One region of the Desulfovibrio sp. 7SRBS1 genome, then DNA from elsewhere that is predicted to be linked to it. Evidence: predicted binding sites of a transcription regulator. Region 1 holds the regulator's gene; each other region holds the start of a gene.
What was found. The regulator sigma-54, encoded in region 1, starts transcription at its own class of promoters, with help from an activator protein. The targets are predictions, from matches to a motif close to CTGGCACGGNNNNTGCTT.
Positions count from the first base shown of each region.

Region 1 (3,476 bases):
GCCAGCCCATGAAGCTGAGAAAAAAACCGCAGGGAGCATCTCCTGCGGTTTTTTTCTGATGAAGACCGCAAGTGGGGAAGGCCGAACTCTCTGCTGCATCATGTTCTTGCCTGGAGCATTCAACTTGCGGGGGCAGGCTGCACTGGACTTTTTCCGCCCAGCTTGTACAACATGGCTTTGCATATCCCGCAGGCCATTTAGGTTGCCTGCCTAATTATAGGTAGTGAGGAATCGCCATGGAAATGACCGTCGTTCAGATTGAAAATCCCGAGTCCCTGAATTTGGTTCTGGGAATGTCTCATTTTATCAAAACGGTGGAAGACCTGCACGAGGCTGTCGTGGGCACGGTCCCGGGGGCGAAATTCGGTATCGCCTTTTGCGAGGCCTCGGACAAATGCCTGGTGCGGTGGTCGGGCACGGACGATGAGCTGGTGGAACTGGCCAGGAAGAATGCGTACACCCTGTCGTGCGGGCACAGCTTCATCATCTTTATGCGCGACATGTTCCCCATCAATATAAAGAACACCCTGATGAACGTTCCTGAAGTCGTCCGCCTGTTCTGCTGCACAGCCAACCCTGTACAGGTCATTGTGGCGGAAACCGATCAGGGGCGGGGGATTATGGGAGTAATTGACGGTTTTACTTCTGCCGGGATCGAAACCGAGGATGACATTGCCGCTCGCAAAGGATTTTTGCGGGCCATCGGATACAAGGCCTGAGCCTTTTTCTTAGAGCTGAAAGCGGGTAAAAAACAGCCCGTCATCGTGAGGTGGCGGGCTTTTTTTAGAATTGGAAAATGGGAAAGGGCGCATGAAGATTTCGTAGCGAAAAGGGGGAGACGACCTGGCAACCGCAGGGATGCTGCATTTTTTTCTTTTATGGGAACATTTTGGCCTTTTTGTTGCATACTGGGGCAGAGTATGGCATATTGGATTCACGAGTAACAGGTAGGGAAAAACCTGTAAGATCAGTCTTGTCGGGGCTTGTCGGAGTGCTTATTTTTTACTCTGGCCAGTTCCTGTACAGCTTTTTATCTGGAGATAACGTACTTCATAATGGGTCTCGAACTCAGGCAACAATTAAAGCTCACGCAACAGCTGGTGATGACGCCGCAGTTGCAGCAGGCTATCAAACTTCTTCAGCTTTCCCGCCTCGAATTGATGGAGACGGTGCAGCAGGAACTTCTGGAAAATCCTTTTCTGGAAGAAGGGCCTGTTGTCGCCGAAGTTTCCGGATCGGACGATGCGGGCGACGTGCAAACGTCGAAGGCGGAAGACGTTTCACCGGCTACGGCGGCTGATGAGTCTGTAACCGCTTTGCGTGATGCGGATTGGGAAGACTATCTTGGCGAGTTTTCAAGCACGGCCAAGCAGTCCATGTCCCGCAATGCCGAAGTGCCCGAAGAGGGCATGAGTTTCGAGGCTCGTCTTTCTTCCAAGCCATCTTTGGAAGGACACATCGCCTGGCAGATGCGTCTTTCCGACCTTACGGAACATGAAGTTCTCATCGGCGAACATATTATCGGCAACCTCGACAGGCTGGGCTATCTGCAGGCCGACGTGGAGGAAATCGCCAGCGAGACCGACTCGGACGTTGAAGATGTAGAGCGCGTTCTTCACCGCGTTCAGCGTCTCGATCCGGTAGGTATTGCCGCACGTACGCCCCGTGAGTGTCTTTTGATTCAGCTGGAAGTTGAAGAATACCAAGACCCTGTGCTTCTTTCCCTGGTCGGCGACCACCTGGAAGATCTGGAAAAGCGTCGCTACAAGCCGTTGTTGCGCAAGTTCAAGATGACCATGGAAGAGTTGCATGATTATCTTGAGACGATCCAGACCCTTGATCCCATGCCCGGAGCGAGTTTTGGATCTGAAGATCCTATTTACGTCAGCCCGGACGCCTATGTGTACAAGTACGAGGATGATTTTGTCATCGTGCTCAATGACGACGGGTTGCCCAAGCTGCAGATCAACGACTCCTACTCCGACAGCCTGAAGAGCGGCGGAGCCGGTGCGGACAAGGACTTTTTCCAAGAAAAGATGCGGTCTGCCGTCTGGCTTATGAAGAGCCTGTACCAGCGGCAACGTACCCTTTACAAAGTAATAGAAAGTCTGCTCAAATTTCAGAGGGATTTTTTCGAGGAAGGCGTAACGCGGCTCAAGCCGCTCATCCTCAAGGATGTGGCTGACGACATCTCCATGCACGAGTCGACGGTCAGCCGCATTACCACAAGCAAGTACGTGGCCACGCCGCACGGTACTTTTGAATTGAAGTTCTTTTTCAACAGCGCTTTGGATCTCGACGACGGCAGTCAGGTAGGTTCGGAAAGCGTGAAGGCGCTCATTAAAAAAATAGTGGACGACGAGAACCCCAAAAAGCCATTCTCTGACGAGAAGATCGCAGAAATGCTCAAGGAGAAACTACAGGTCAACATTGCCCGTCGGACTGTTGCCAAATACCGCACGGCGCTCGGCATTGCATCGTCGAGCAAGCGGAAGCAATATTTCTGAGTTGCGTAACCGAAATTAGGAGGTAGCCTATGAACATGGCGTTTAATTTCAAGAACTTCGAGCCCTCTGACCACTTGAAGAACTACGCCTCCAACCGGTTTGGCAAGCTGGCCAAGTACTTCAACAATCTGGAAAACGTAGACGTTCAGGTCAATTTGTCTGTGGAGAAGTTCAGGCAAATGGCGGAAGTCATTGTCGTTGCAGATAATCTGCATCTTTCCGCTTACGAGGAAAGCGAAGACATGTACGCCACCACCGACATGGTCCTGGACAAGGTCGTCGCCCAGGTGAAGAAGAGCAAGGCTAAGAAGCAAAGTCGCCGTGATGCCATGTCCGATAAGGTCGGGCGGATGGAGGCTGTGCTTACTGGCGGTTCGGACGATGGGAGCCGGAGGCCGGCCATCGTTCATTCGGACAAGTTTGAAGTAAAGCCCATGGACCTCGATGAGGCGGCCATGAAGCTTCATTCGCTCAATTACGAATTCCTTGTGTTTCGCAATGCCGCCAACGAGCGGGTAAACGTTTTGTACAAGCGGAACGACGGGGATTTTGGTCTTATCGACCCCGGGATGTAACACGATCATGAAACTTGGTGAGTATCTGGAACCAGAGTATGTGCTGGCCGACATGAAGGCTGAAAACAAGCAGGAGGCTTTGCGCGAACTGCTTGAACCTTTGCAAAACGTTCCCGGAGTGGACGTGCAGCATGCGCTGGACATACTTCTGGAAAGGGAAAGAATCGGCACGACGGGAATTGGAGATGGTATAGCCATTCCCCATGGCAAGCTTGAAGAACTGGAACGGATTCTGCTGATCTTTGGCCGCAGCGCCAAGGGGGTGGATTTCCAGGCCCTGGACCACAAACCATGTCATATTTTCTTCATGGTTCTGGCTCCGGAGCAGACCACGGGAACACACCTGCGAATATTGGCGCATATCTCGAGGCTGCTTAAAAACGAGGGCTTCAGA
Region 1 is NZ_JBJKFD010000001.1:161,562-165,037, forward strand. It holds gene ACI0FJ_RS00830 (adenosine-specific kinase) at 237-719, shown strand; gene rpoN (RNA polymerase factor sigma-54) at 1,056-2,507, shown strand; gene hpf (ribosome hibernation-promoting factor, HPF/YfiA family) at 2,537-3,082, shown strand; gene ACI0FJ_RS00845 (PTS sugar transporter subunit IIA) at 3,090-3,476, shown strand, end outside.

Region 2 (3,476 bases), 1.9 Mb from region 1:
CGGTCTGGTTGGCCTCGATGATGGTGCTGACGATGGTGTCCACCTCGTCGTCGGGAACAACAATGGTGAGCATGCGTTTGGAATACAGCTTCCCCTTGCCGCCCAGAAGCTCAGCAGCTTCCTCGTAGCCCTGTTCCGCACCTTCAAGCAGTTTTCTATTGGCAAACCCCTTGCCGCGTCCCTGGGCCTCGTTGGCGAAAAACGCGTCAACTCCGGCTTCGGTAAGGGCAAGCTTGGTCTTGTTCATCATGTTCATGCGGACAACAGTGATGATTTCCTTCATGCCGTGCCTTCCTCTGCGTCCGAGGCTTCCTTGACCCCGGAGGAAATGGTGTAGACGTCGTCAACATCGGAAACAAAGATCTTGCCGTCGCCGAACGCGCCTTTGGTTCCGGAGCGGGCGGACTTCATCACAGTGTCGATAACGAAGTCCTTGTCGGCTGCGGGAACAACGCTCATGAGCATGGTTTTGGGAATCTCGTCGTAGGTCACTTCGCCGATTTTGATGCCCCGCTGCTTTCCGCGGCCGGCAACCGAATATTTGGTCACGGCGGGGAAACCCGCGTCCATGAGGGCTGCAAGGACATCGTCGGCTTTTTCCGGGCGTACGATGGCCCGAATCATGATCATAGGCATAAAAAGTCTCCTTGAACTTCGATGGGTTAGGCTTGCAACAGACCGTAATCGAGCAGCAGCTGCTCCAAATCCTCAATTTCCAGGGGAGTGGGGACGACGAACATTTTGTTTTCATCGATGGCTTTGGCCAGTCCGCGGTACACGTCAGCCTGCGGTACTTCGCCGTTCCATTCGATGACGGTTTTCCTGTTGATTTCCGCACGCTGCACGTCGTTGTCGCGGGGGACGAAGTAAATCATCTGGGTGCCTATCTTGCGGGCCAGCTCCTCGATCATCTCTCTTTCGTTGTCCACGTTACGGGAGTTGCAGATAAGGCCGCCCAGGCGCACGCTGCCGGACTGGGCGTATTTCATAATGCCTTTGCAGATGTTGTTGGCCGCATACATGGCCATCATTTCGCCGGAACAGACAATGTAGATTTCCTCGGCCTTGCCGTCACGGATGGGCATTGCGAAGCCACCGCAGACAACGTCGCCCAAAACATCGTAAAAAGCGTAATCCAGCCCTTCGCTCTCCTCGTAGGCACCAAGGGACTCCAACATGTTGATGGAGGTGATGATGCCCCGGCCTGCACAGCCGACACCGGGTTCCGGGCCGCCGGATTCGACACACCAGGTATCGCCGTAACCGGGCTTGCGGATATCCTCGAGCTCGACGTCTTCACCTTCTTCACGAAGGGTATCGAGCACGGACTTCTGCGCCAGGCCGCCCAGCAGCAGACGGGTGGAGTCGGCTTTGGGGTCACAACCTACAACCATGACCTTGCGGCCCATTTCTGCCAAACCAGCAACAGTATTCTGGGTGGTGGTGGACTTGCCGATACCGCCCTTTCCGTAAATGGCTACTTTTCTCATGGGGAGTCCTCCGTACATTGTTTTCATTCACACCTGCTCCCCCTTACGCAATGGCCGTGCCATTCCGGAAATATCGACTCAACACACTGAAATTACTAAACTAGACAAAAAATACTGGAAGAAAAAATCAAATCCGATTTTGTCGTGTGAAACAACAATCTACATACGAAAGTGTAGATTCTACACTTGGGGCGGCTCTGCCACGAAAAGGGTACAATCCTTATAAGGGCTATAAAAACAGCAGGTTATAAAACCACACTGGATTGGCATCGGAATTGCCTCATCACCAGGGTACGGCAACACGAATACGGAGATGTATTTATGATACTCGACACGACCCTGAGAGAAGGCCTGCAGATGTTCGGAGTGCGCATGACGGCCAAGGAGCGCAGGGACCTGGCCCTTGGGCTGGCCGATCTGGGAGTGGAAGAAATAGAAGCAGGATGGATTGGACTGGCAGGGCTTGGAGAATTTCTCGACTGGTCCGGCCCTCTCCTGAACAATTCATGGGTGTCGGTCTGGAGCCGCTGCCACACCAAGGATGTACTCCTGGCCGCAGACCACCATGTCACCCGCATCAACCTGGGCGTTCCCGGATCGGACGCACACAGGAACAAACGGCTGTCCATGTCCCGCCCCGAACTGCTGGAACACATGCGCGCAACGGTCCGGCTGGCCCGCATGCACGGCATGGATGTTTCCGTGGGGCTGGAAGACGCTTCCCGCGCCGATACCGACTGGCTTATCGAACTTGCCATGGCGGCTCAGGCCGCCGGGGCATTCCGGGTACGCATTTCAGATACGGTGGGTGTCTACACGCCCCTGACCATTTTTCAGGTTGTCTCGGGCTTTCGCTCCCAGCTCGATGTGGATATCGCCGTGCACTGCCACAACGACTTCGGCATGGGCACTGCCAACGCCGTTACCGCGCTCCAGGCCGGTGCCGACTGGGCCGACGCCAGCCTGTTGGGCATGGGCGAACGTTCCGGCCTTGCCGCCACGGAAGAACTGGCCGCCTATCTCAGCCTGCAGTCCAAGGACCGCGACTACGAAACCCGGCTTTTGCCCGACCTGTGCGCCCGCGCCGCCCGGCTGGCAGACCTGCCCCTGCCGCGCAACAAACCAGTTATCGGCTCCGACATTTTTGCCTGCGAAACCGGCATTCATCTGCACGGCATGCAGCGCGACCCCGGTCTTTTCGAACCCTATGCCCCGGAAAACGTGGCAAATTCACGCAAGGTAAAATTGGGAGACAAAAGCGGACGCCAAAAATGGCGCAGCTAAAAAACAAGGCCGGACGACAGGTGCATATGTTCCACCCGTTGCCCGGCCTTTCGTTTCCGCTCTTTGAAAAAAACGCAGGGCCAGCCGAAGCTCCCCCGCACATCATCTTACGAATTCAAGGCCTTTGCCCGTTACTCATCATCGTCGATATTGAACCAGCCCTTGCGCCGAAAATATAAAAACAGGGCCAGGCCAAGACAGACCATGAACGCCACCACCGTGGCGTACCCGTATTTCCAGTGGATCAGCGGCATGTTCCCGAAGTTCATGCCGTAATATCCCGTTATAAACGTCAGCGGGATGAAAATGGTGGCCACAATGGAAAGCAGCTGGCCTATGCGGTTGAGTTGCAGATCCCTTCGGCTCATATACACGTCGAGCATCTCGGCCAGCATCTCCCGCAGCGAATCTACGGCTTCGAGCACCTGCAAAACGTCCTGCTGCAAATTGCCCATGAAAAACCGCACTTCCTCGTCCTGGGCACGCGGATTTTCACGGACCAGCCGACCGATGACTTCGCGCAACGGCCACAGGGACTTGTGCAGAAACATGACCTCGCGCTTCAGCCGGTATAAGGCAACCAGCGTTTCCTCCCGGTTGTCCACAAGCGTCTGCTCCTCCAGCTCCTCGATATCCTCGGCAAGTTTGCCAATGGTATCAAAATACTGGTCCACCACCGCGTCCAGCAGGGCAAAGAGCAGA
Region 2 is NZ_JBJKFD010000001.1:2,050,753-2,054,228, forward strand. It holds gene ACI0FJ_RS09445 (P-II family nitrogen regulator) at 1-283, opposite strand, end outside; gene ACI0FJ_RS09450 (P-II family nitrogen regulator) at 280-630, opposite strand; gene nifH (nitrogenase iron protein) at 663-1,490, opposite strand; gene ACI0FJ_RS09460 (LeuA family protein) at 1,812-2,774, shown strand; gene corA (magnesium/cobalt transporter CorA) at 2,906-3,476, opposite strand, start outside.
Region 2: a site for sigma-54 is predicted at 1,536-1,553, ahead of nifH (nitrogenase iron protein). Genes of this name have one in related genera too.

Region 3 (3,476 bases), 3.2 Mb from region 1:
GCCGTTGTGGTCTGCGCCGTGGGAAGCGGAAGTGCCGTCGGACAGGGCAGTCCAGGCGTGGCGTCCGTTGGGCGTGGCGGAAACGACCTTGCCAAAGGGAACGTGCGAGGTGATGGGCACGTAGCGGACGTCGCAATGGATGCCGCGTTCCTTGGAGTATTTTTCAGCGTATACCTGGGTGATGAAGTCGATGTCCTTGGCAATGGCGTCGGCGTATTCGTCGTTGTTGCCGTAGGCCGGAGCGTTGCGGAGCATTTCGCGGACGTCTTCATGTCCTTCAAAGTCCGTCTTCATGGCTTCCACAACTTCGGCCATGGTCAGCTTCTTGTCTTCAAACACCAGCTTCTTGATGGCGGACAGGCTGTCCGTAACCGTGCCATAGCCCAGGAATTCGAAGTAGGAGTAGTCCACGCCGCCTTCGATCTTGGGGCTCTGCAGGTCCTTGCCTTCCTTCATGCACAGGTCGTGCAGCACGGAAGCCATGGGCGAGGCAAAGTGTTCGGGACGCAGGCAATCGACCACGTACTGCTGCAGGAAGGCCTTGGACAGCAGGTTCATGTGCTGCTTCTTGTAGGCTTCGTAGAATTCGTCCCAGGTCTTGAAAGAGGTGGGGTCGCCGGTTTCCAGGCCGATGAGCTCGTCGCCGTAGTGCAGCATGCGGCCATTGTACATGGTCATTTCCATGGCAGTGGCAAAGTTGATGTACACGCAGCCGGATGTGTAGGTGTCGCGGTTGGGCATGCGGGCTTCTGTGCAGCCGGAAACGGCGTAGTCCAGGGCTTCCTTGAAGGGAGCGCCCTTGGCCGTGTACAGGGGCACGATTTCTTCGTCGTTGATCAGCTTGGGAAAGCCGGAACCGTCCTTGATGGTCAGCGCGATCTCGTGGAGAAAACGCTCCGGAGTACGGGAATGGATACGGGTTGCCAGGTCGGGGTAGTTCAGGGGGAAATCCCGCTTGGACTTCAGGAACAGGTAGGACAGCTCGTTGGTGGCGTCCTGTCCGTCGGGAGTCTGGCCGCCGATGGTTACGGCTTCCCAGTGGGCGTATCCTTCCTGGAATTCGTTGCCTGTGGGGTTGATGTACAGGTCGATGAACTGGGCCATTTCAACCCACATGATTTCCAGCAGTTCGGTAGCCTGTTCTTCGGTCAGTTTTCCTTCTTCAATGTCTTTCTTGTAGAAGGGGTACAGGTACTGGTCCATGCGGCCGTTGGAGATGATGGCCGAAGCCTTCTGCTCCATGCGCGAGAACATCTGTACAAACCACTGGCACTGCAGGGCTTCGCGGAAGTTGCGGGCGGGCTCGGCAGGTACACGTTCGCAGATTTCAGCCATTTCCAGCAGCTCGGCCTTGCGCTTTTCGTCCTTTTCGGCGGCGGCAAGTTCCCGTGCCAGTGTGGCGTGGCGCTTTGCCCAAATCATAATGGCGTCGCAGACGATGACCATGGCCTGGTAGAAGGGGCGCTTGTCCCAGTTCTGCGTGGGGCTCATGGGGTCGAGTTCGTCCAGCTTGGCCTGTGCTTCGGCCTGGATGTCCAGGAAGCCGCGCTTGATGACCTTTTCATAGTCGTGCACCCACTGCAGGGCGGAACGGTAGGAAGATGTTTCGCTGACCACGAACTTGGACTTCAGACCTTCGTTGTCGTCGTAGGTGACGGTGCGCAGCTCTTCGGGCAGGGCGTGGTTCAGGTGCTCGTGGTAGGTCTTGCCTTCCCAGAAGGGAGCAATTTCGCTCAGCAGCAGGTCGGTGTCTTCCTTGGAGATGATGAAGGGGCTTTTTTCGCGCTTGTGCAGGTCCTTCATAACCACTTTATAGAAGTCACCGTCGATTTCCGGATACAGGATGCCATAACGGCCGGGCTGCCCTGCACGTCCGGCAAGAAGGGAATTGGGCGTGATGTACACGTCGATTTTTTCAGCAACGTTCTTGAGCGCCTTGGCCCAGCGCAGAACCAGAGGCTGGCCTTCGGTCGTCTTCATGGATTCCGTGAAATACTGGGCGCGTTGGATGTCGATGTGCGGGACGGTCATGTGGAACGTATCCATGATGCCGTATACGCGTTCGCGGCCCTTGCGGGTATCCAGTTTGTTCAGAATGCGATCTTCCTGGGGGGAAAGTGAGCAACAACCAGTCATGGTGCTTTCTCCTGATAAATTGAGTGGGCTGCAGACTTAAAGAGCTGCAGCAAAAATTGTTTGAGTGATAAACCCGTTCGCTCTGATGTCTCCCACTTAGCAAGGCTGGTGCCAAAAGTGTAACCAGTTTGTTTTATTGAAGAAATGTCGCATTTGTGAAAAAAAGGACAGAAGCGGATTTTTTTCAACTATGTTGCGCTGGTGCAACGCTTTTTGGGGTGGGCTTTGGTTTGCTTGGATTTTTGAGGGTGTTGCAGTGGTGCCACATGTGCACCAGCGCACATCCATTCCCGTGAGAACAGCACGATAGCGGCGTTGCTGCACGAAATTCAAAACCTCGCGTATCAGGAAATACGCGTCGGCTCTGAATTTCGCTGGCGCCTTGCTCTCGCACCGTTCTCACAAGAATGGTGCTGGGGATGGGTAGAATAGCAGAAAGAAGAGAAGATAGAAGAGACAAGGCCGAAGAAGCGGAGAGCTTTGGATATAAATAAAGGCGGCAAGCGCAATGCCTGCCGCCTTGTGTGTGCGTTACTCGGGTTTTACGGCAATCACGTACCCGAAGCTGGTCCAGCGGCCATTATCCACGGCCAGGGTTTTGGGGTCGCCTTGTGGGTCTTTTTTGCAGAACGGGTCGTGCAGCGCGAATTCCATCCACCAATCTTGGGCGTCGGGCGCGTACCCGCTTTCGATGACTCTGAAGCCCGCGCGTTCCACGTCCGCAACGGTTGCGTGGATGTCGCGGAAGCATTCCTTCCATGGGAATTCTTCCTGCGAAACATACGGTTCCAGGTCTGCGGGCAGGGGCACGTCCAGGTGCATGGGCTCGCCCAGTCCGAACACGCCGCCGGGCCTGAGTACCCGGCGAATTTCTTCGAGGCAGGCCAGGTAGCCGGCTTCGCCCTGCATCCCGCGCACCATTTCCAGCGCAGTGGTGGAAAGGGCGAAGTCGAAGGATTCGGAGGCGAAGTTGGTATCGGGCACGCCGATCTTTTGCGCCAGCACAGAGCTTGCAACGCCCCATGCCTGCGCGTTGCGGCGTACGTGTTCCACCATGGGGTCGCCCTGCATGCGGTCGTCCCATGGGTCTATGGCAAAGACGGAAAGCCCGTATTCCTTTGCCAGAAAGCAGCTCTGGACGCCCCGGTTGCAGCCCACGTCGAGCAGTCGGGCTTTCGGCAATCGGGCTTTCGGCCCCATGCCCATTTTCTGGGCCATGAAGTCGCTCAGTCGCAGCCCGCCTGGGCCGCTGCATTCCATATATATGGCATCCAGGTCGGTGTATTTTGTCGATTTGCTGTAGTCTATGCGCGTCATTGGACGGCTCCTGTTGGTAGTAA
Region 3 is NZ_JBJKFD010000001.1:3,352,703-3,356,178, forward strand. It holds gene hpsG ((2S)-3-sulfopropanediol dehydratase) at 1-2,136, opposite strand, end outside; gene ACI0FJ_RS15035 (SAM-dependent methyltransferase) at 2,668-3,453, opposite strand.
Region 3: a site for sigma-54 is predicted at 2,234-2,251, ahead of hpsG ((2S)-3-sulfopropanediol dehydratase). Genes of this name have one in related genera too.